4 regions of the Streptomyces sp. NPDC047002 genome follow, and region 1 is predicted to be linked to each of the others. Evidence: riboswitches for the same ligand, from Rfam matches in the RefSeq annotation. Region 1 holds a riboswitch; each other region holds the start of a gene.
What was found. A riboswitch is a leader RNA that binds a small molecule or an ion and turns the genes downstream of it on or off. The one in region 1 is predicted to bind cyclic di-AMP.

Region 1 (5,598 bases):
GCGCGAGCGCGATGTCGCGGCCCGGCACGTAGCCGGCCTCGGTGACGGCCTCCAGGATGAGGTCGAGCGCGGCGCGGTTCGACTCCAGGCTCGGCGCGAAGCCGCCCTCGTCACCGAGGCCCGTGGACAGGCCCTTGTTCTTCAGGACCTTCTTCAGGGTGTGGTAGACCTCCGCGCCCCAGCGCAGGGCCTCGGAGAAGGACTCGGCGCCGATCGGCGCGATCATGAACTCCTGGATGTCGACGTTCGAGTCGGCGTGCGCGCCGCCGTTCAGGATGTTCATCATCGGCACCGGCAGGAGGTGCGCGTTGGGACCGCCGAGGTAGCGGAACAGCGGCAGGTCGGACGCCTCGGAGGCGGCGTGCGCCACGGCGAGCGACACGCCGAGGATGGCGTTGGCGCCGAGCGACGACTTGTCGGGGGTGGCGTCCAGGTCGAACATCGCCTGGTCGATGAGGCGCTGCTCGGTGGCGTCGTAGCCGACCAGCTCGGGGCCGATCTGCTCGATCACCGCGAGCACGGCCTTCTCCACGCCCTTGCCCTGGTAGCGGTTCTGGTCACCGTCCCGCAGCTCAAGGGCCTCGAAGGCGCCGGTGGAGGCGCCGGAGGGGACGGCCGCACGGCCGGTGCTGCCGTCGTCGAGGCCGACCTCGACCTCGACGGTGGGGTTGCCTCGGGAGTCGAGGATTTCCCGGGCTACGACGACGTCGATCGACGGCACGAGCATCTCCTTCTGGGAAGTGACGTGGGGAGCGCAGGGTCTGCGTCTGTAGTCCTTGCGCCAAGAGCCTAACCGGCGCGGGCGCCGCCGGGTGCTCCGGGCAGTCCCCACGCCGGGCGGCGGCGCGCGGCACGGCCGGACGAGTGGCCGCGGCCGGGCCCCGAGGCCGTGGGGGTGGCCCCGGGGCCCGGCCCCGCACGGCCGAGCGGCCCGTCCCCGTGGGGCCGGGCCGCTCGGGCCTGCCGGTGTCGGCAGGTGCGCCATGGTGCGTGCCGCTCCGCGTGCGCCGATCCTGCCGCAGGGCCGCCGGGAGGCCGGCCGGGGCCCGCTGCCGCGGGCCCGGCCGAGCGGCCCGCGCGGGGTCCGCGTGCGGGGCGCGCGGGCCGTCAGTGCAGGTGCAGCTGCTGGCCCGGGAAGATCACGTTCGCGTCCTTCACGATGTCCTTGTTCAGGTCGAACAGCTTCTTCCAGCCGCCCTTGACGTGGTGCGCCGAGGCGATCTTCGAGAGGGTGTCGCCGGACGCGACCTTGTACTCGCCGTCACCCTTCTTGATCACGGTGGGGCGGGCGGTGCCGCGGCTCGCGGGCTGCGAGGCGCTGTGCTGCTGCACGGGGCGCTGCTGCGCCTTCTGCTGCGCCGGGGCCTGCTGGGTCGAGCTGGAGTGGCTCGTCTCGGCCTGCGCCGCTCCGGAGCCGCCGGGGCCCGACAGGTTGACGCCGCAGGACGGCCAGGCGCCCTTGCCCTGGCTCGCGAGCACCTTCTCGGCGACCGCGATCTGCTGCGACTTGCTGGCCTGGTTGGCCTGCGAGGCGTAGGCGGTGCCGCCGTACGCGGCCCAGGTGGAGTTCGTGAACTGGAGGCCGCCGTAGAAGCCGTTGCCGGTGTTGATCGACCAGTTGCCGCCGGACTCGCACTGGGCGACCTGGTCCCACTCGGAGACCGAGGCGGCGGACGCCGACGTGGCGGAGAGCAGCGGCACCGCGACTGCGGCGCCGGTGACACCGGCGAGCGTGGCGTAACGGACGGCCTTGGACGGGCGGCGGTGCTTGTGGGCCTTGCTGGAACGCAGCATGGAGCATCTCCTCACCGACGCCTGCGAGGTCAGCTGTCGGGTTCGGGCGCAGTGAGTTGCCCGGTCGCGATGGACCACGTGGTGCGTGGTCCGTGCGGTGCGCACAGGCTGTGCGCGCCGCTCGCGGCTTAACCCCAAGCCGGGCCGCTGGGCCGTCCATCCACGGACGGCCTTCCCGGTCCGGCGGCGGAACCTTGGGTCCCCCGCTCCTGCCTTCGGCGCGTGACGCGACGACTGTTCCCGTCGACCGACGGCAGGATTCGGCGTTTCGGTCGACAGGGCCCGCGGTGCGAGCGGTGAAGACCGTAAACATACGACTGTCAGATCTTCAAAGACGGACATAAGGGCGGTAAAGCCCAAATCCTTCACCCGCATGGACCCATTTCCCCAGGTGAACCCCGAAACAGGCGAATCTGGCGGCCCATTTCGACCAAACACCCCGAAGAGATGCTTGTCTCACTTTCACAGAGTTGGACATACGGTGCCGAACTGACAGCGCACGGGGGCCACTTCATGGCCTCCCGTGCGCTGTGCCGCGATCTGCCCTTCGATATCAGCCGGCCCCGAGCTCCAGGGTCTGGCCAGGGACGATGTGGTTCGGGTCGGACCCGAGCGCCGCCTTGTTCGCCTCATAGACGGCGCGCCAGCCGCCCTTCACGCCCTGGCTCGCCGCGATCCCCGACAGGCTGTCGCCCGCGTGGACCGTGTAGCGGCGGGCTCCGGGGCCGTGCGCGGCGGCGGAGTCCGCTGACGCGGGGTCACCCGATGCGGCGTGCCGCCCGGATGGGGGCTTCTGCGCCGAGGTGCCCGACGCGTGCGCGGCGGGCTGCGTGCCGCGGTGCCTGCCGCCGGCCGCCGCCGCGCCGCCGGCCGCGGTGGCCGCGGGGCTCGCGGCGTCCGCCTGGCCCCCGGTGGCCCGGGCCGGGCCCTGGGCCGGGAGCTGCCAGAGAGACTGGGCGTCGCCGCCGGTGTACTGCGGCGCGAACGGGATGCGGATGACGTCCCGTACGACACCGGGCCTGTCGGCGTTGCCCACGGAGCCCGCGCCGCCGGTGGGCGCGAGCACCCCGCCGTCGTTGTCGCGGCTGACGCCCGACGGGAAGCCGCTGTCGTCGCTTGGCGTCGCGGGGGGCGTGGCGCGGTGCTTGCCACCGGACGGGGTGGCGTCCGACGGGGTGCCGCCGTGCGCCGGCGCGTCGGGGCTCGCACCGTCCGAGGGCGTGGCGGAGGGGTCGGGCGCGTCGTCGGACGCGGCGGGCGCGTCGCCGGGGTCCGTGCTCGCCGAGGGGTCGGGGGTGGCCGAGGAGCCCGTGGCGGGGCTGGCGGAGGGGTCGGGCGTCGCGGAGTCGTCGGAGCCGCCGAGCAGGCCGCCGACCACGTCGCCCAGGGTGTCGCCGTCGTCGTCGCCCGAAGGCGTCGTCTGCGGCAGGCCCGCGCTGTCGGCGCAGTCGGCCCACGTCTGGGAGCCCTGCCCCGCGAGGATCTTCTCGGCGACGGAGATCTGCTGCGCCTTGCTCGCCAGGTCGGGGCGGCTCGCGTACTGGCTGCCGCCGTACTGGTCCCAGGTGTCCTGGCTGATCTGGAGGCCGCCGAAGTAGCCGTTGCTGAGGTTGGCGTCCCACTGTCCGCCGCTCTCGCACGCGGCCACCTTGTCCCAGGTGGAGGCGTCCGCGGCGCTCGCGCTCGCGGAGGCGAGCAGCGGGATGGCGAGTGCGGAGCCGGTCACCCCGGCGGCCACGACGATCGCGGGCGCCTGGCGGGGTCGACGATGTCGGCCGTTCCCGGACATGCGATTACCTTCCGTGTACGTGGTCGCGCATGGAATGCGCGACGCGCGAGGTGATCCGCCGCCCTGGGGCTCAACGCGCCCACTGGGGCCGATGGGTCGCTCGGCAACGTAGCGTCAGTCGAACGCCTGTCACAAGTCGGTCCAGTGGAGATCACGCGAATATCACAGACTTGACACGACCTCAGTCACGCAGGGGCGTGAACCGGACCGGGAGCGTACGCAGACCGCGCATGATGAGTCCCCCGCGCCACCGCAGTTCGGCCGGTTCGGCGGCGAGGCGCAGCCCGGGCAGCCGGGTCAGCAGCGCGGTGAGCGCGGTCCGCCCTTCGAGGCGGGCGAGCGGGGCGCCGAGGCAGTAGTGGATCCCGTGGCCGTAGCCGAGGTGTTGATTGTCACGCCGTGCGAGGTCGAGGGTGTCGGGCGCGGCGAACCGCTCCGGGTCGCGGTCGGCCGCCGCGAGCACCACGAGCACCGGGTCCCCCACCGCGACGCAGCGCCCGCCGATCGTCAGCGGCTCGGTGGCGTAGCGCCAGGTGGCGAGCTCGACGGGCCCGTCGTAGCGGAGCAGTTCCTCGATGCCCGTGACGAGGAGCGAGTCGTCGCCCGCGCGCAGCGCGTCCTGCAGCCGCGCCCGCTCGGCGGGGTGGGTGAGCAGCGCGTACGTGCCGTTGCCGATCAGGTTGACCGTCGTCTCGAACCCGGCGAACAGCAGTACGAAGCACATCGCGGCCACCTCGTTCTCGGTGAGCTGCTCCGCGTGGTCGCTGGCGCGGATGAGGCCGGAGATGAGGTCGTCGCCGAGGTCGAGCCGCTTGCGGTGGATCAGGTCGGCGAGATAGGCGCGGATCTTCTTCACCGCGCGGGCGACGCCGCCGCGCGGGCCGCCGCCGTGCCGGATCATCATGCCCGCCCAGTCCCTGAAGTCGTCCTGGTCCTCGGCGGGCACGCCCAGCAGGTCGCAGATGGCGTAGATCGGCAGCGGGAAGGCGAACTCGTGGATGAGGTCGGCCGAGCCCGTGGCCGCGAACCGGTCGATGAGCCGGTCGGCGAGCTCCTGCACGCGGGGCGCGAACTCCGCGACCCGGCGCGGCGTGAACGCCTTCGACACGAGCCGGCGCAGCCGGGTGTGGTCGGGCGGGTCGATGTTGAGCAGATGCGTCATCAGGTCGGCGCCGCGCTCCCCCGGGATGCCGGTCTTGCCGCGGGCGTGCGCGGGTTCCGCGTGGTGCACCGGGTTCTTCGAGAGCCGCGGGTCGGCGAGCGCGGCGCGCGCGTCCGCGTACCGGGTGACGAGCCACGCCTCGACCCCGCTCGGCAGCCGGGTCCAGTGCACCGGCGCGTGCTCCCGCAGCCAGGCGTACGCCGGGTAAGGATCGGTGGCGAACTCCCAGGAGAAGAGGTCGGGGGACGGCGCGGCGGGATCGGGCATGCGCCCACCGTACGGCGCACCGCGCGCGCCCCCTCCACGAGGCGTCCCCCGCCTCGGCGTCCCCTTATACAAGGACGCCTCGTGCAGAGACGCTTCTTATAGAGGGGACACCTCCTCCCTGCGGGGGGCGGGGGCGGGGGCGGGGGCGCCCCCTCGACAGCCATCCCCCCTATATAGGGGGCGCCGGCTCGGCCGAGGGCCGCGCCAACTGACGTCATGCGCGCGGTACCTGACGGAAACAAACCCGTTCATATGCTTTTCCGGTACGGGACATTCCGCTCCTCTCGGGAGTTCGCCAGCATGCCCTCACCAGCCAGTCACACCCCGTCCGTCCACCACGGCCCCAGCCGCCGCACCGTCCTCGGCGGTGCCGCGGCCGTGACGGGCGCGGCCGCCCTGTCCGCCACGGCCGCCGCGCCCGCCACCGCCGCCCCGGCGCCGGGAGCGGCCGCGCCGGCCTTCCCCGAGGTGTCCGCGATACGCAAGAGACCGCGGCTCGTCGACTACGAGGTGGTCGAGCTCGCCGCCCTGCTGCGGGCCGGGCGCACCACCGCTCTCGCCGTCACCACGGCGTACCTGGACCGCA
Region 2 (5,598 bases), on a different contig from region 1:
CCACCACCCCGGCACGTACACCTCGTTCGTCCTGTTCCGCTTCGACGTGCCCGAGGTGCCGGACATCGTGTACGTCGAGTACCTGACCGGCGCCCTTTACCTGGACGAGGCGGCCGAGGTCGCCGAGTACAAGGAGGCCATGGACCGCATGGTCGCGCACGCCGAGTCCGCGAAGAAAACCCGGCAGATCCTCACGGACCTGTACAAGCAGTTCTGAGGCGCCCCAGGTCCTCGGCGCAGGGCCCCCGGCCCCGGTGCGGGGCCAACGCCCCACGGTCTCGGGCATGTCGCGTGGCGGGGGCCGACTATGCTTCGCGGTGCGGGCCGTTAGCTCAATTGGTCAGAGCAGCGGACTTTTAATCCGTTGGTTGTGGGTTCAAGTCCCACACGGCCTACGTCACGCCCCCGCGCCCGGCCCGCAGGACCGGCCGCGGGGGTTTTCGCGTGCCTGCGGGGGAGCGTGCGGCGGGAGTGGCGGCGTGGAAGTCCTGAGAATCACGGTGGGCAAAACGCCCAGGGGGCTGCGCGCGAGGCCGGTTCGTCGCAGGCTTGGGGCATGAGTGACGCACCGATCGTCGTACACCGGGCGTCCGGGACGGGCGGCCGGCGGGTCACGGTCCGCGGGCAGATCATGGGTCTCGCCCACTCGGACGGCGACCTGGTCGAGTTCCTGCGCCGGGCCGGGCTGCCGGACGCGGAGGACCTGCTCGACGACCCCTCGTGGGTGGAGTGGCAGGGCGGGCTCGGCCACGACTACGGCACGCGCTGACCTGCGCCCCTGCCGCGCCCCGCGGGCGGCGTGTGCTGCCTCACACGTGCGCGGGTCGCGCCTCCACGCTCCGCCGACTGTCAGTGGCGGCCCGTAGTCTTGGGCACATGTTCGCATCACCGTCCGGTGCCGTCGCCGATCCCGGTTCCCCGCGGTCTGCCGCCGACGTCAACGACCGCATCCGCGCTCTGTGGGCCGGGGCCGGCCGTGTTCTCACCCCCGCTGAGCAGGAGCGTTATCAGGAGCTGCTGGTCGAGTGGGCCGCCGCGGTCAAGGCCGACGTGGTCCCCGCCGCCTAGCGGCAGCCCCCGCGGGCGTCCGCCCGGGGCGAACGTGGCGCCGGGCGTGCTCCGGATGGCGTAGGGTGGTGTTCACCGACGCGGGGTGGAGCAGCTCGGTAGCTCGCTGGGCTCATAACCCAGAGGTCGCAGGTTCAAATCCTGTCCCCGCTACTTGTGGCCGAAGGCCCGGATTCCCCGGAATCCGGGCCTTCGGTGCGTTGGGGCCCCGGCCCGTACGGCCCCGCGGCGCGCTCCGGCGCTCCCCGGGCGGTACGCCAGTCGGTCGACGGCGATTCGCCGTCGCGTGCGATGGCGGCGAGCCTGGAGACAGCGCGGTACCGTCCGCAGCCTTGGCGAGGAGACCGGCAGAAAGAGACCACTGGTGGCGAAGACGGGGCGGGGTGAACGGCGCAGGCGGGGCGGCAGGGCGCCACGCGGCGTCCGGATCGCGCGCGACTGGGTCGCCCGGCGCGATGGCGAGCCCGCGCGGGGCGAGGTGGCGCCCACGCCCCGGCCCAGCAGATTCCGCTTCTGGCTGCCGCTCGTCGTGATCCTCGTCGGCGTGGTCTTCGACGCGGTGACGCCGACGCGCTTCACCGCGTCCCCGTTCTTCGCCGCGGCGCCCATGGTGGCGGCCCCGTTCTTCGGTCCCGTCGGGACTCTGGTGATCGCGCTGATCGCGATCGGCACCGAGGTGCTGCTGCGCATCGACGACGGCACGATCGGCCGGGTCGAGGCGGTGGGCGACCTGCTCACCGTGGTGGTCGTCTCGGCGCTCGCGCTCGGCATCAACCGCATCGTGCGCCGCAGCGGCGAGCGGCTGGCGTCCGCGCGCATCATCGCAGAGGCGGCGCAGCGCGCGGTGCTGCCGCAGCCCTCGGAGCAGATCGGCGGGCTGCACATCGCCGCGCGGTACGAGGCGGCGCAGGAGGACGCGTTCATCGGCGGCGACCTCTTCGCGGTGCAGGACACCCCGCACGGGGTCCGGCTGATCGTCGGGGACGTGCGCGGCAAGGGCATGGGCGCGGTCGAGACGGTCGCCGTGCTCGTCGGCGCCTTCCGGGAGGCGGCGGAGCAGGAGCGCACCCTCGAAGGCGTCGCGCACCGCCTTGACCGCGCGCTGACCAGGGAGGGCATCCGGCGCGCCGAGGCGGAGACGGCGGAGTCGTTCACGACGGCGGTGCTCGCGGAGATCCCGCGCGGCGAGGGCGTCGTGCGGCTGCTGAACCGCGGCCACCCCGAGCCGATGCTGCTGGAGGCCGCGGGCGTCGTGACGACGCTCGTACCGGGACAGTTCGCGCTGCCGCTCGGCATGGCGGAGCTGGCCTCCTGGCCCGACCGCGCCGACACCAGCCCGTACCCGCCGGGTTCGACGCTGCTGTTCTACACGGACGGCCTGTCGGAGGCGCGGGATCGCGACGGGGTCTTCTACGACCCGGCGCAGCGGCTGCGCGGCCGGATCTTCCCCGGCCCCGAGGAGCTGCTCGACGCGGTCGTGGGCGATGTGCGCGTGCACACCGGGGGCGGCAGCACGGACGACATGGCGCTGCTCGCTGTGAACCGGCCCACGGCGGGCCAGCCGGACCGGCGGCGGATCATGAGCGTCGTGCCGCCGCCGTGACCGCGGGGGCTTGTAACGCTGCGTGTCCAGGTGCGAGCACTCCGCACTGCTGGGGGCGGGCGCCGGGGGCGGCGGCTGTTGCCCGCTCGGGCGGCCGGGTGTGAGGGTGCCCGCTGAAGCGGGGTCAACTCGCCCGATTGCGGGGCCATCTGTCCTGGTTGATCCGCTGCGGAGTCGTTGACGATCATCTCGATCGGCTTGGAATAACGGCCGGATCTCTATTAACGTTCGATAACGCAGCGCGGTCGTCCCAGCCGTCGCCCACGGCGGCTCCGTGCTCGCGCGCCGAATTCCGCGAGGGAACCGGGGAACCAACCCTTGGGGTGAATCGGGCCTGACGCACCGCCTCTTCGGCGGTCCGCCCTGCCCGTAGGAGACCTTCCTGCTCCGAACCCGTCAGCTAACCCGGTAGGCGAGAAGGAAGGAAAGGAGCGCGCCCCCGTGGCGTCCAACAAGCCTGCCCCGGAAGCCCTGTCGGCCTCGGGCATACCCCACACCCCGTACGTCCCGCACGGCGTGTCCACCCCTCAGCCTTCCCCCGGCGCCCCGGCCGCACACGTCACCCGCACCGCCGCTTTCGACCCGCGGGGCGGGTACGGCGGTGGCTACGGCGACACGGGGTCGTTCCCCGCGTACGGGGACACCGGGGCGTTTCCCGCGATGAGCGACACCGGTTCCTTCCCTGCATACGGGAGCACGGGGTCGTTCGCCGAGTACGGGGACACGGGGTCGTTCGCCGCGGTGGGGGACGCGGGGTCCGGTGCCGCTCACGGGGGCACGGGCTCCTTCTCCGCCTTCGGCGACGCCGGTTCCTTCCGCGTGCGGGGCGGGGACGCGGGCGCGTTCGCGGCGTACGGGGAGGCCGGCGACACGGGCGCGTTCCCTGCCGTGGAGGACACCGCGGCCTTTCCCGCCTACGGGGACACGGGCTCCTTTCCCGCGACGGGCGACACCGCCGCCGCGGGCGTCGGTTCCTTCGAGAGACCCGAGGAGGCCGCAGAAGGCGGCGCGGCCTGGGGGCAGCCCGAGGGCTCGGCCACGGCCATCTCGCCGCTGCGGGGCAAGCACCGGGTGATCAAGCAGCGCAACGCGCTCGCCCGCAGCTCGACCGTGCTCGGCGTGGGCGTCATCGCCGCGGTCGGCGCGGGCGGCATCGCGGCAGCGCAGGGCAGGGCGCCGGTCGCGATATCCGTGCCGGACGCGATCACCGACCACCTGCCGCAGCGCGTAGCCTCGCTGCCGGTCGTCGACTCCCTGGTGGGCGAGGAGGCGCCCGCGCCGGCGGCCGTCCTCGCGAGCGCGCCGCTGACGAGCGCGGGCGTGACCACCGCCGACTACGCGCACGGCGCCACCGACGCGGGCGAGGCGCTGCGCGCCCGTATTCTCCAGCAGGCTTCGGCGCAGCGGCAGGCCGCGGACGACGCCCGGCAGGCGGCCGCCGAGGCCGAGGCCGTCGCCACGGCGCGCGCCGAGGCCGCGAAGCAGCAGGCGGCCGCGGCGAAGAAGGCCGACGAGGCCAAGAAGAAGGCGGCGACCGAGGCGGCCAAGAAGGCCGAGGCCGCCAGGCTCGCGAAGCTGGCCAAGAGCTACACGCTCCCCGTCACCTCGTACACGATCACCGGGCAGTTCGGGGACCCGGGCCCGATGTGGTCCTCCGGCTACCACACGGGCCTCGACTTCGCCGCGCCCACCGGCACGCCCGTCAAGGCCGTGCACGGCGGCACGGTCACCTCGGCGGGCTGGGCGGGCGCCTACGGCTACCGCACGGTCGTGAAGCTCGACGACGGCGAGGAGCTCTGGTACTGCCACCAGTCCTCGATGCTGGTGTCGGTCGGTCAGAAGGTCAGCACGGGCGACGTCATCGGACGGGTGGGCGCCACCGGCAACGTCACGGGCCCCCACCTGCATCTGGAGGTCCGCACGACGGGCGGCACGGCGATCGACCCGCGGCCCTGGCTCGAGGACCACGGACTCAAGCCCTGACGGGCGGGTGGCCCTGGCGGCCCGGCGGGCGCGGCCCGGACGCATGCGGTATGTCCGGGGACGGGCGCGGGTTGTTCAATGGGACGCATGACTGATCGACGCATTCTGGGCCCCTCCGACCTCTCCGTCTCCCCGCTCTGCCTCGGCGCCAACGTCTTCAGCTGGAGCGCCGACGAGCGGGCCACCTTCGACGTCCTCGACGCGTACACGGAGGGCGGCGGGAACTTCCTGGACACCGCGGACGGGTACGGGCGCACGGCGGACGGCAGCAAGGGCTTCGGTTCCGAGGCCCTGATCGGCAAGTGGCTGGCGGCGCGCGGCAACCGCGACGACGTGGTCGTCGCGACGAAGGTCGGCGCGCACCCCGAGTACAAGGGCCTCGCGCCCGACACCATCAAGGCGGCCGTCGAGGGCTCGCTGCGGCGCCTGGGCACCGACCGCATCGACCTGTACTACACGCACGTCGACGACGAGTCCGTGCCCGTAGAAGACATCGTCACCACGCTCGACCAGCTGGTGAAGGAGGGCAAGGTCCGCGCGCTCGGCGCCTCCAACATCAGCCCGGAGCGGCTGACCGCGTCGCTCGCCTTCGCCGAGCGTGAGGGGATCGCGCGCTATGCGGCGCTCCAGCCGCACTACAACCTGGTCTCCCGCGACACCTACGAGGGCCCGCTCCAGGACGTGGCGGCCGAGCACGGCCTCGGCGTGCTGCCGTACTTCGCCCTCGCCGCCGGCTTCCTGACCGGCAAGTACCGCCCGGGCACCGCCGTGGACAGCGTGCGGGCCGACCGCGCAGCCGGGTACCTGGAGAGCGAGCGCGGCCAGAGGGTGCTGGCCGCGCTCGACGAGGTCGCCGCCGCGCGCGGCGCGGCGCACGCGACCGTCGCGCTCGCCTGGCTCGCCCGGCGGCCCACGGTCGTCGCGCCGATCGCCTCGGCGCGCAC
Region 3 (5,598 bases), on a different contig from region 1:
CGGCAAGTCCCTGCGCATCTTCAAGAGCGAGGTCAGGGCCATGAAGACGCTGGACGAGACGGGCGGCAAGGACGCGGCGCAGGCCCAGGACGCGACCGGGGCTGCGCCCATCGGCGGCGTCGTGTCCACCGCGCGCAAGGACGCCGCGCCGGCGTCCGAGGCGGCCGGGCGGGACACCGCCACGGCCCACTGAGCCGCCAGTCGGCCGTCAGCACGCACACCGACCACTGACGCACAGGGAGTTCGCAGATGACGGACCCGAGGGCGGGCGAACGCGCCCGGCAGGCGACCCGCCACCGCCCCTCGGGGCCGCCGCGCCAGCGCACGTCCCGCGACGGCCGGGACCTCGGGGCGGGCCCGGGCGAGCCGCCCGCCGGCGGCCGGGCGGCGGCCCGCAAGGCGGCCCGCGCCAAGGACCGGGGCAGCAGGCGGCGCCGCGCCAAGCCGCTGCCGCGGCGCAAGCGGATCGTCAGGACGCTGCTGACGGTGGTGTCCGCGCTGATCCTGATCGTCGCGGGCGGCGGCGCCTGGCTCTACGAGCACCTCAGCGGCAACATCCGCAGCATCGCCATCGACGGCGGTTCCAAGGAGAAGGCGGACTCCTTCGGCAGGACCCCGATCAACATCCTGGCGATCGGCTCCGACGGCCGGAACTCGGCGAGCGACTGCAAGCTCGGCGGCGGCTGCGGGTCGAGCACGTCGACCGCCGGGCACAACGCGGACGTCGAGATGGTGGTGCACATCTCCGCCGACCGGTCCAACGCGACCGTGATGAGCATCCCGCGCGACACCGAGACGCAGATCCCCGCCTGCAAGGGCAGCGACGGGGGCCCCTCGACCGGCGGCTACCAGGGCCAGATCAACAGCGCGCTCCAGTACGGCCCCGCCTGCCAGGTCTCCACGGTGCACCAGCTCACCGGCATCCCCATCGACCACTTCGTGATGCTCGACTTCTCCGGTGTGGTGAAGATGTCCGACGCGGTGGGCGGCGTGTCGGTGTGCGTCAGCGACAACGTCTACGACACGTACTCGCACCTCAAGCTCGCCAAGGGCACGCACACCCTCAAGGGCGACGCGGCGCTGGAGTTCGTCCGCACGCGGCACGGCCTGGGCGACGGCAGCGACCTGGGCCGCACGTACGCGCAGCACATCTTCCTGAGCGCGATGATCCGCAAGTTCAAGAGCGCGGGCACCCTCTCCGACCCGCCGAAGGTCTACGCGCTGGCCGACAGCGCGACCAAGGCGATGACGGTGGACACCGGCCTCGGCAGCATCAGCAAGCTGATCGGGCTCGCCGACGACCTCAACAAGGTCCCGGCGAAGCGGATCACCTTCACCACCATGCAGACCGGGCAGTCGCCGACCGATGCGAACCGGGTGATCCCGGCGCCCGGCGCGACCGCGCTGTTCTCGGCGATCGCCGACGACAAGTCGCTGACCGCGTCGAACGGCAAGAAGACGGCGGCGGGTGGGCAGCCGTCGGCCTCGCCGTCCAAGGCGGCGCAGCCCTCGGCCTCGGTCGCGCCCTCCGACGTCTCGCTGTCCGTGGAGAACGGCACCGGCATCACCGGGCGGGCCGGCGCGGTCGCCTCGGCCCTGACCGGCAAGGGCTTCACCGTCGGGGCGTCGGGCAACGCGGGCAGCGCGGTGGCGCGTACCACGCTCGCCTACGGCCCGGGGCAGAAGGCGGCGGCGCAGACCGCGGCGGACGCGCTCGGCCTGCCGTCCTCCCAGGTCACGTCCTCGGACACCGCGGGCCTCGTGCTCACCATCGGCTCGGACTGGCCCTCGGGAGCCGCCTATCCAGGCAGCTCCTCGGGCGGCGGCTCCGGGAACGCGCACGAGGCCGTCTCCGGCGCCCACGCGGACACCGCCGACGACTCGAAGGCGTGCGCCGAGGTGAGCCGGTACAAGACGGTCGAGATCAACGGCGTACCGATGACGCCTTCTCAGGCGTACGCGGCATCTCCCAACAAAAAGGACTCCGCCTCCTGACGCGCGGGAGGCGCGCAGGACGCACGGAGGCCCGCCGGTGTGTCTCCGGCGGGCCTCCGCGTCTCGCCCCGCTCGGGCCCGCCGGTGTGTTCCGGCGGGCCCGAGCAGGGTGGTGTGTCCGTCAGTACGGGCCGTTGACGTTGTCGATCGAGCCGTACGTGGCGGCCGCGTAGTTGCACGCGGCGGTGATGTTCGCCACCGGGTCGTACGGGTCCATCGAGGTGCCCGCGACGTGGTAGGTCTGGAACGTGGGGTCGATCACCTGGAGCAGGCCCTTGGACGGGGTGCCCTGGGCGGCGTTGGAGTCCCAGTTGTTGATCGCCGTCGGGTTGCCGGACGACTCGCGCATGATGTTGCGGTAGATGCCGTCGTAGCTGCCGGGGATGCCGTGCTCGGCCATGACGGCCAGCGACTGGCGTATCCAGCCGTCCAGGTTGTCGGCGTACACCGGAGCCGCGGCCTTCTTCGCCGGGGCGGTGTCCGCGGTGTTCTCTGTCTTGATGACGGTCTTGTGCGCGGTGTGCGCGGTGTGCGCGGTGCGCTCACCCGTGCCGCCGGTCGCGCCCGTGGTGTGGGCGGCGGAGGCGGCGGCCTTGTGCCCGAGGGACAGCTTGAGGCCGGGGTGGATGAGCGACGGGTTGCCGCCGACGGCCTCCCGGTTGTCCTGGTACAGCTTGTGCCAGCCGCCGGACAGCGAGTGGTCGAAGGCGATCTTCGAGAGCGAGTCGCCGGGCACCACGGTGTACACGGAGCCCGCGGCGGTGTGCGCGGCCGTGCGGGCCTGCGCGGGGGCCTCGGCGGCCTGGTGGACCGCGGCCTCGTGGGCTGCGGACTGCGGGGCCGGCGCGGCGCCCGCGGCCGCGGCGGTCAGCAGGGGTACGGCGATCACCGCGCCGCCCACACCTGCGGCCATGAGGCCGCGGGTCAGCGATCGGGACAGGGGACGGCGGTGGCTGGCCTTTTTGGGCATGCTGAATTCCTCTCCGTCGCCTGCGAGGTGAGCTGTCGGGTTCGGGCTGGAGATGCCCGGCCGCATGGCTGCGGCTTCACCCCGAGCCGGTCCGCATGCGCGGCACGGCGACTTACCTGGGTCCCCCGCTCCTGCCGTATGGATGAGTTCAGTGGTTGAGGTATCCGGGCAGCGGCAGGATTCGGCGGTCTGTCCGGAATGACGAGAACGTAAGCGAAGACCTCGCGGCGAAACAAGTTCTGAATTCACGCAGCGATGCTTTAAACGCGTTCAGCGAGGGAATACTCGATCTTCCCCCTGCCGCCGAAAGCCCCAACGCGCCCTGGACGCGCGCGAAATGAGGCAGGCCCTCAACAGGCCCACACGCCCCTTCTGGTGACACATATCACCGACCAGCGGCGCAACCGTCCCAGACAACACCCGCCAGAGAGCAATAACTTACCCTAAAAGCCCAGACGGGAGCTTAGGTGTGAAAAGCACTAAATCGCCCATAACGGCACCATGGATCCACGCTCCCTCCTTCCGTGCGGCCCACCCTCCCGAGAATGACGCGCAATCAGGAATTCACCCCGCGGACGGCGGCCGCGCGGCCTGCCGCAAGGCCCCGGAAGATCGCCGGGCAAAGGTCGAGCGGAACCCGCACCAATTCCCACAGGAGAGTCGTCCGCAAGACCTCGCAGAAGAGAAAGACATTCCCCTTTCCCTTTCTGACGTGCAATCAAAAGGCGACCGCGGCGTAAGCTGCCGGTGCCGTGCGGGCTCCCCCACCGGGCGCGCCCGCGCCGCACCGCTCATTCCTTATCCACATGGAGGAACCCGTCCCGTGACATCGAACGAGCAGAAGCCGCCGACCGGCGCACCCGCAGGACCTGTGGGCCCCGTCGACAGCTCGGTGGTGCCGCGCTACGCGGGCATCGCCACCTTCGCGCGGCTGCCCCGCCTCGAAGACGTCGGCAGCGCCCAAGTCGCCGTGGTCGGCATCCCCTTCGACAGCGGTGTGTCCTACCGGCCGGGCGCGCGGTTCGCGCCCGCCGCGGTGCGCGAGGCCAGCAGGCTGCTGCGCCCCTACCACCCGGGGCTCGACGTGTCCCCGTTCGCCGCCGTGCAGGTCGCCGACGCGGGCGACATCGCCGTGAATCCGTACGACATCGGCCAGGCGGTGGCGACCGTGGAGGAGCGTGTCGGCCAACTCGCCGCGGACGGCGCCTCGGTGGTGACGGTCGGCGGCGACCACACGCTCTCGCTGCCGCTGCTGCGGGCCGCCGCCCGGGTGCACGGGCCCGTGGCCCTGCTGCACTTCGACGCCCATCTGGACACCTGGGACACGTACTTCGGGGAGCCGTACACCCACGGCACGCCGTTCCGCCGGGCGGTCGAGGAGGGGCTGCTCGACACCGAGGCGCTCAGCCACATCGGCACCCGGGGTCCGCTGTACGGCAAGGCGGACCTCGCCGAGGACAGGCGGCTCGGCTTCGGCGTCGTGACCGCGGCCGACGTGATGCGGCGCGGTGTGGACGAGACGGTGGCCGCCGTGCGGGAGCGGATCGGCGACCGCCCGCTGTACGTCTCCGTCGACATCGACGTCCTCGACCCGGCGCACGCCCCCGGCACCGGCACCCCGGAGGCGGGCGGCCTCACCTCGCGCGAACTGCTCGAAATCCTGCGCGGCCTGGCCGGCGCCAGGATCGTCGGCGCCGACGTGGTGGAGGTGGCGCCCGCCTACGACCACGCCGACATCACCTCGGTCGCGGCCTCGCACGTCGCCTACGACATGGTGAGCCTGCTCGCCCTGCGCCGCGCGGAGGCCGCAGCCTCCTGAGGCAGGGCCGGGCGCCGGCCCGCGGGAACAGCGGCGCCCGGCCGTTCCGCGGCGTCGGGGCCCGTACGGGCCCGGCACCGGCGCGCGAGGCGCACGCTGTTACGATGCGGCGGCCTGTCGCAGCCGTCGGCACGGCACGGAAGCCCCCGGTCGCGGGGCAGTTGGACTACTGGAGCACACATGCTGGTCGCGGGGCTCGTCCTGGCCATGGTCGCAGGGCTGATCCACCTCTACATCTTCGTCCTCGAGTCGTTCCGCTGGACGGCCCCCGCCACCCGCGCGACCTTCGGCACCTCGGCGGAGCAGGCCAAGGAGACCCGCCAACTCGCTTACAACCAGGGCTTCTACAACCTGTTCCTGGCCGTGGCCGCCCTCGTGGGCGCCGTCCTGGTGCTCGCGGGCACGGTGACGGTCGGCACCACGCTGGCGGTCACCGGCACCGGCAGCATGGTCCTCGCGGGCCTCGTCCTCGTGTCGAGCGACCGCACCAAGCTCCGCGCGGCCCTGGTCCAGGTCCTCGCACCGGCGCTCGCCCTGATCGCGCTCCTGGTGGCACACCTCACCTGAGGCGCGCCGCCGGGGAGGCGCCCGCGGGACCACCGGCACGGCTCCCCCGTGGTCGTGCCGGCCGGGCCCCCGCGCGCCACCGCCCCGGCCGCGCCAGGAGGACACTAGAGGAGCGGTCGGCAGGGGGCGAGGTCTTTCTCGCCCAGTGACCCGCGCCCCGGGTTTCGCCCCGCACAGTGGCGGGGTCCGCGGGGTCTCACAGCTCGCCGAGCGCCCTGAGGGCGAGCCACAGCTCGTGGGTGGCGCT
Region 4 (5,598 bases), on a different contig from region 1:
GACGAGGCCGCGGCCAACGACGTGATCGCGCAGCTGCTGCACCTGGAGTACGCGGCGCCAGACCAGGACATCGCGCTCTACCTCAACTCACCCGGCGGCTCGGTCACCGCGATGTCGTCCGTCTACGACACGATGCGGACGATCTCCTGCGACGTCGGCACGACCTGCCTCGGCCAGGTCGCCTCGGTCGCCGCCGTGCTGCTGGCGGCCGGCGCGCCGGGCAAGCGGATGGCGCTGCCCGGCGCGCGGATCGCGCTCCAGCAGCCCTCCCTCCCTGAGCCGGTGCGCGGGCAGCCGTCCGACCTGCTGATCCACGCGGAGGAACTGGTCAGGCAGCGCGCGTTCCTGACGCGGACGCTGGCGCACCACACCGGCAGGGAAGCGGCCGACATCGAGGCGAGCCTGGACCGCGACACCTTCCTCGACGCAGCAGGGGCCCTGGAGTTCGGGCTCGTGGACCATGTCGTCGACCGCCGCGCCGCCGGACCCTCGGCGGGCGCGGGCGCCCCCGCGGGGCGGTGAGCGGCCGGTGCTGCCGCCCGAGCTGCCGCCGCTGCCCGCGCTGACCCGGGCCGAGTGCGACGTGGTGGACGGCTATCTGGCCGTCGTGGACCTGGTCGGCCGCCTCAACCCGGCGCGCGGAGGGGACACGTATGCCGCGCTGCGTGCCGCGCAGGCGCTGCCCGCGCGCACCGTGGAACTGCGGGACGCCCTGGCGCGCATGCACACGCGCGGCGAGTCCGAGCTGCACGCGGGCACGCTCGCCAGGGCGCTGCGGGTGCTCGACGGCGAGCGGCGCGCCGGGCGGGTGGCGCTGCCGCGCGACACCTCGGCGTAAGCCCGGAGTCACCCCGGCCGCCGCACCCGGGCACTGCTCCCCTGCGGGCTCCCCGGACGGCGCAATCGGCGGGTCGGGCCCGGCCCCGTTCGGACCAGTCGTCCCCGGCGGTGCGGCGCACGCCCCGGTTGCGTACCGCGACGATGCGTACACGCTGAGCGGCCCCCACCACCGCTGGCCCGCGCCCGGGATCCGGTCCGCGGAGCCTCCCACCGACCTGGCGAATACGCACAAACAGATCAACTGTGATGAGTTTCACATATCGCCGTTTCGGCTCGGAAATCCGCGGGCGGCTTGTCACGATCCCTGCGACAGGTCGCAAGCCCTCGTCACCTGGCGAGGCGGTCCGGGCGGACGCCGAGTCCTGCCGCCGTACCGGACTTCGTGCGGACACGAGTGGATCGGCAGGAGTGGAGGACCCGAGCGTTACGGAACGGCGCGGCGACGCGACCGCTCCTCGGGGTGAAGCCGCTTCGGCGGCCGGGCACCTTCGCGCCCGAACCCGACAGGCCATCCTTCACAGGCGGCTGACGAAGGGTTGCGCATGACTGCGCAGGTTCATGTCCCGTCTCTGTTCTCCCGGGCCGGCACCGTGTCGGCCCTCACGCTGGTGGCCGTCGGCGGCGCCCTGGTGGCCCCCGGCGCCCAGCCCGACGCGCACGCCGCCTCCTCCGCCGTCGCCGTCCGGGCGGTGAGCGTCGCCGCGTCCAAGGCGGGCGCGCCGTACCACTGGGGCGCGGCGGGGCCCGACAGCTTCGACTGCTCGGGGCTCGCCGCCTACGCGTACAAGAAGGCCGGCACGTCGCTGCCCCGCACCACGCAGCAGCAGTACAACGGCACCGAGCACATCGCGGCCTCGGCCAGGCGCAAGGGCGACCTGGTCTTCTTCCACAGCGGCTCGAACGCCTACCACGTGGGCATCTACGCGGGCGACGACCGCATCTGGCACGCGCCCAAGACGGGTTCCACGGTGCGGCTCGAACACATCTGGACGAAGGACGTCTGGTACGGGCGCGTGGCCTGACCCGCCGCCCGCGCGGTGGCGGCGGCACGCTCGGCAGGCCTCAGGCCGCCGCCACCCAGGGCAGCGTGATCCAGACCGTCTTGCCGCCCTCGGGCGTCGGGGTGACCGAGAGCCGCCCGCCGCACTCGGCGGCCAGCCAGCGGACGATCACCATGCCGCGCCCGTTGTCCTGCTGCACGGCCGCCGGCAGCCGCCTCGGCCAGCGCGGATGGCTGTCGGTGACGCCGATCCTGAGGCGCTCGTGGCGGTCGAGCGCCACGTCCACGGTGAAGGTGGGCGAGGTACCGAAGGTGTGCAGCACCGCGTTGGTGACAAGTTCGGAGACGACCAGGCGGACCGTTTCAGCAGTCTCCGCCTCCACCGGGAGGCCCCACTCCGTGAGGAGTTCTGCGACATATCTGCGGGCCACCGGGACCGAGGCGGGCTCGCTCGGCAGTGTGACGGATGCTTCCTGGTGGTCTGCCATGGCGGGGCTGTCCCTTTTCCACCGGGCGGGGCCCGGGTGCGAGTGCGGGCACGGGGTCGCACGCGCGGCGCGGACGGAGCGGTCCGCCCCGCGTCGGCGTGCGGTCCATGCTGCCGCCGGGCCCGCCCATTCGCCGGGATATGCCGCATCTGTCGCCCGAAGCAGTGAACTGTTCGATACTCGGCCGGTTGTGGGCCCGCGACACCGGCCGGGCCCCGCCCCGGGCGGCGAACGCTCAGTGTTCGGGCGCGGTTTCGACGATCGTACGGACGGCCCGGCCGAGTTCGCCGTCCGTGAGGTCGGCGCGTGCGGTCAGCCGGATCCGGGAGATCCCGTCGGGTACGGACGGCGGCCGGAAGCATCCCACGGCGAGGCCGGCGCGGCGGCAGCCGGCCGCCCATGCGGCGGCCGCGTGCGGCGAGGGCGCCCGCACGGACACCACCGCCGCTTCCGGGCGGACCGCCTGGAGTCCCGCCGCGGTCAGCGCGGTGTGCAGGGTACGGGCCACCTCCCGCGCGCGCTCGGCGAGGTGCGGCTCCGCCCGCAGGCAGCGCAGCGCCGCGAGCGCCGCGCCTGCGGCCGCGGGCGCGAGCCCGGTGTCGAAGATGAACGTCCGCGCGGTGTTGACCAGGTGCTCGATCACGGCCGCCGGGCCGAGGACCGCGCCACCCTGGCTGCCGAGGGACTTGGAGAGGGTCACCGTGGCGACGACGCCGCCGGGGAGCCGCCCCCCGGCGTCCGCGAGCCCCGCGGCGTGCAGCGCCCCGCGCCCGCCGGGCCCGAGGACGCCGAGTCCGTGCGCCTCGTCCACCAGGAGCGCGGCGCCGCGCGTACGGCAGACGTCGGCGAGCATGCGCAGCGGGGCCGCGTCACCATCCACGGAGAAGACCGCGTCGGTGACGAGGAGGGCCCGTCCGCCGCCGTACGCGTCGAGGGCCTTGCCGACCGCTTCGGGATCGGCGTGCGGCACGACGGAGGTCTGCGCGCGAGAGAGGCGGCAGCCGTCCACGATCGAGGCGTGGTTGCCCGCGTCGGAGAGGAGCAGGGAGCCGCGCGCGGTCAGCGCGGTGAGGGCCGCGAGGTTGGCCGCGTACCCGGAGGAGAACACGAGGGCGGCCTCGAAGCCGCAGTGCGCGGCGAGTTCGCGCTCCAGCTCGGCGTGGAGCGCGGTGCTGCCCGTCACCAGGCGCGAGCCGGTGGCGCCCGCGCCCCAGCGCAGCGCGGCGTCGGCGGCCGCCTCGGTGACCGAGGGGCGGCGGGCGAGGCCCAGGTAGTCGTTGCTCGCCAGGTCGAGCACGTCGCTGTGCTCGGGGCGCGGCCGCAGGGCCCGTACGAGTCCCGAGCCCTCCCGCTCGCGCGCGGCTTCCTCGGTCCAGGCGAAGGGGTCGTGGGCCATGGCGTCGGGTCCTTTTGTAGGCAGTGCACAGACACTAACCGGAGGCAAACCGTCCCGAGGTGTGGTCATGTCCACACTTCGCAGTGGTCGTTTTGGTGGCTTCCACCCTGGCACCGCGTGACGGCCGTCCGCGAGGATCGGTTCATGGATCTGCTGAAGACACTGGTGGAGAAGGGGCTGCGGCGCGAGCAGCCGACGCGCGAGGAAGCCCTCGCGGTGCTCGCGACCTCCGACGACGAGCTGCTCGACGTGGTGGCAGCGGCCGGAAAGGTGCGCCGCCAGTGGTTCGGGCGGCGGGTGAAGCTCAACTACCTCGTCAACCTCAAGTCCGGCCTGTGCCCTGAGGACTGCTCGTACTGCTCGCAGCGGCTCGGGTCGACCGCGGACATCCTCAAGTACACCTGGCTGAAGCCCGACGAGGCGTCGCGTGCCGCGGCGGCCGGGGTCGCGGGCGGCGCGAAGCGGGTGTGCCTGGTGGCGAGCGGACGCGGTCCGACGGACCGCGACATCGACCGCGTCTCGAAGACCATCGAGGCGATCAAGGAGGAGAACGAGGGCGTCGAGGTGTGCGCCTGCCTCGGCCTGCTCTCCGCCGGGCAGGGCGAGCGCCTCAAGTCGGCGGGCGCCGACGCGTACAACCACAACCTCAACACCTCGGAATCCACCTACGGGGACATCACGACCACCCACACCTACGCGGACCGGGTGGAGACGGTGCACCGCGCGCAGGCGGCCGGGCTCTCCGCGTGCTCGGGGCTGATCGCCGGCATGGGCGAGAGCGACGCCGACCTGGTCGACGTGGTGTTCTCGCTGCGCGCGCTGGACCCGGACTCGGTGCCGGTGAACTTCCTCATCCCCTTCGAGGGCACACCGCTCGCCGAGGAGTGGAACCTGACGCCGCAGCGCTGCCTGCGGATCCTCGCGATGGCGCGGTTCGTCTGCCCGGACGTGGAGGTCAGGCTCGCGGGCGGCCGCGAGGTGCACCTGCGCTCCCTCCAGCCCCTGGCGCTGCACCTGGTCAACTCGATCTTCCTCGGCGACTACCTCACCAGTGAGGGCCAGGAGGGCAAGAAGGACCTGGAGATGATCGCGGACGCCGGCTTCACGGTCGAGGGCGCGGACGAGACGACGCTGCCCGCGCACCGCGCGGAGGCGGCGGGCCACGGCTGCGGCGAGGGCCGCGCCTGCGCGGGCGCGGGAGACGGCGCTGCGGCAGAGGGCGCGGCGGCGGACCGCTCACCGGACGGCGCGCACGCGGCGGACGGCTGCGGGGCCGCGGGCTCCCCCTGCGGGCCGGAGGCGCCGGAGGCGCCGGAGCAGGGTGCCGCGGCGGAGGGCGCGCGCACGGACCTGGTGGCGGTGCGGCGCAGGGGCGCGGGGACGGACCTGGCGCCGAATGCCTGAGCCGCTCGCCCCCGGCGGCCTCGCCGTACCCGAACTCCTGGCACTGGACCGGGCCCATGTGTGGCACCCCTACGGCCCGATGCCGGGCCGCGCTGACCCGCTCGTCGTCACCTCTGCCTCCGGAGTGCGGCTGCGGCTCGCCGAGCCCGCCGAGGGCCACGGCGAGCTGGTCGACGGCATGTCGTCGTGGTGGTCGGCCATCCACGGCTACAACCACCCGGTGCTCAACGAGGCGGCCCGCGACCAGCTCGGCCGGATGAGCCATGTGATGTTCGGCGGGCTCACACACGAGCCCGCCGTGCGGCTCGCCGCCCGGCTCGTGGAGATCACCCCGGAGCCGCTGCGCCATGTCTTCCTCGCCGACTCGGGCTCGGTTTCGGTCGAGGTGGCCCTCAAGATGTGCCTGCAGTACTGGCGTTCGCTCGGCCGCCCCGAGAAGCACCGGCTGCTGACCTGGCGCGGCGGCTACC

Region 2: another riboswitch for cyclic di-AMP. It lies ahead of AB0910_RS28355 (M23 family metallopeptidase); the one in region 1 lies ahead of AB0910_RS29700 (transglycosylase family protein).
Region 3: another riboswitch for cyclic di-AMP. It lies ahead of AB0910_RS05905 (transglycosylase SLT domain-containing protein); the one in region 1 lies ahead of AB0910_RS29700 (transglycosylase family protein).
Region 4: another riboswitch for cyclic di-AMP. It lies ahead of AB0910_RS10410 (C40 family peptidase); the one in region 1 lies ahead of AB0910_RS29700 (transglycosylase family protein).

The regions. Positions count from the first base shown of each region.
Region 1 covers NZ_JBEYWC010000047.1:32,915-38,512, reverse strand. The annotation lists gene eno (phosphopyruvate hydratase) at 1-727, opposite strand, end outside; gene AB0910_RS29700 (transglycosylase family protein) at 1,108-1,794, opposite strand; cyclic di-AMP (ydaO/yuaA leader) riboswitch at 1,798-2,025, opposite strand; gene AB0910_RS29695 (transglycosylase family protein) at 2,348-3,583, opposite strand; gene AB0910_RS29690 (cytochrome P450) at 3,765-5,012, opposite strand; gene AB0910_RS29685 (amidase) at 5,313-5,598, shown strand, end outside.
Region 2 covers NZ_JBEYWC010000041.1:58,035-63,632, forward strand. The annotation lists gene AB0910_RS28325 (helix-turn-helix transcriptional regulator) at 1-217, shown strand, start outside; tRNA gene AB0910_RS28330 (tRNA-Lys) at 322-395, shown strand; gene AB0910_RS28335 (hypothetical protein) at 557-769, shown strand; gene AB0910_RS28340 (hypothetical protein) at 877-1,068, shown strand; tRNA gene AB0910_RS28345 (tRNA-Met) at 1,148-1,221, shown strand; gene AB0910_RS28350 (PP2C family protein-serine/threonine phosphatase) at 1,547-2,671, shown strand; cyclic di-AMP (ydaO/yuaA leader) riboswitch at 2,945-3,101, shown strand; gene AB0910_RS28355 (M23 family metallopeptidase) at 3,560-4,654, shown strand; gene AB0910_RS28360 (aldo/keto reductase) at 4,742-5,598, shown strand, end outside.
Region 3 covers NZ_JBEYWC010000004.1:19,291-24,888, forward strand. The annotation lists gene tatA (Sec-independent protein translocase subunit TatA) at 1-193, shown strand, start outside; gene AB0910_RS05900 (LCP family protein) at 250-1,995, shown strand; gene AB0910_RS05905 (transglycosylase SLT domain-containing protein) at 2,117-2,965, opposite strand; cyclic di-AMP (ydaO/yuaA leader) riboswitch at 2,970-3,129, opposite strand; gene speB (agmatinase) at 3,789-4,784, shown strand; gene AB0910_RS05915 (DUF1304 domain-containing protein) at 4,965-5,351, shown strand; gene AB0910_RS05920 (helix-turn-helix domain-containing protein) at 5,548-5,598, opposite strand, start outside.
Region 4 covers NZ_JBEYWC010000008.1:8,895-14,492, reverse strand. The annotation lists gene AB0910_RS10420 (ATP-dependent Clp protease proteolytic subunit) at 1-522, shown strand, start outside; gene AB0910_RS10415 (hypothetical protein) at 530-838, shown strand; cyclic di-AMP (ydaO/yuaA leader) riboswitch at 1,197-1,379, shown strand; gene AB0910_RS10410 (C40 family peptidase) at 1,383-1,862, shown strand; gene AB0910_RS10405 (ATP-binding protein) at 1,903-2,328, opposite strand; gene AB0910_RS10400 (8-amino-7-oxononanoate synthase) at 2,564-3,724, opposite strand; gene bioB (biotin synthase BioB) at 3,869-5,128, shown strand; gene AB0910_RS10390 (adenosylmethionine--8-amino-7-oxononanoate transaminase) at 5,121-5,598, shown strand, end outside.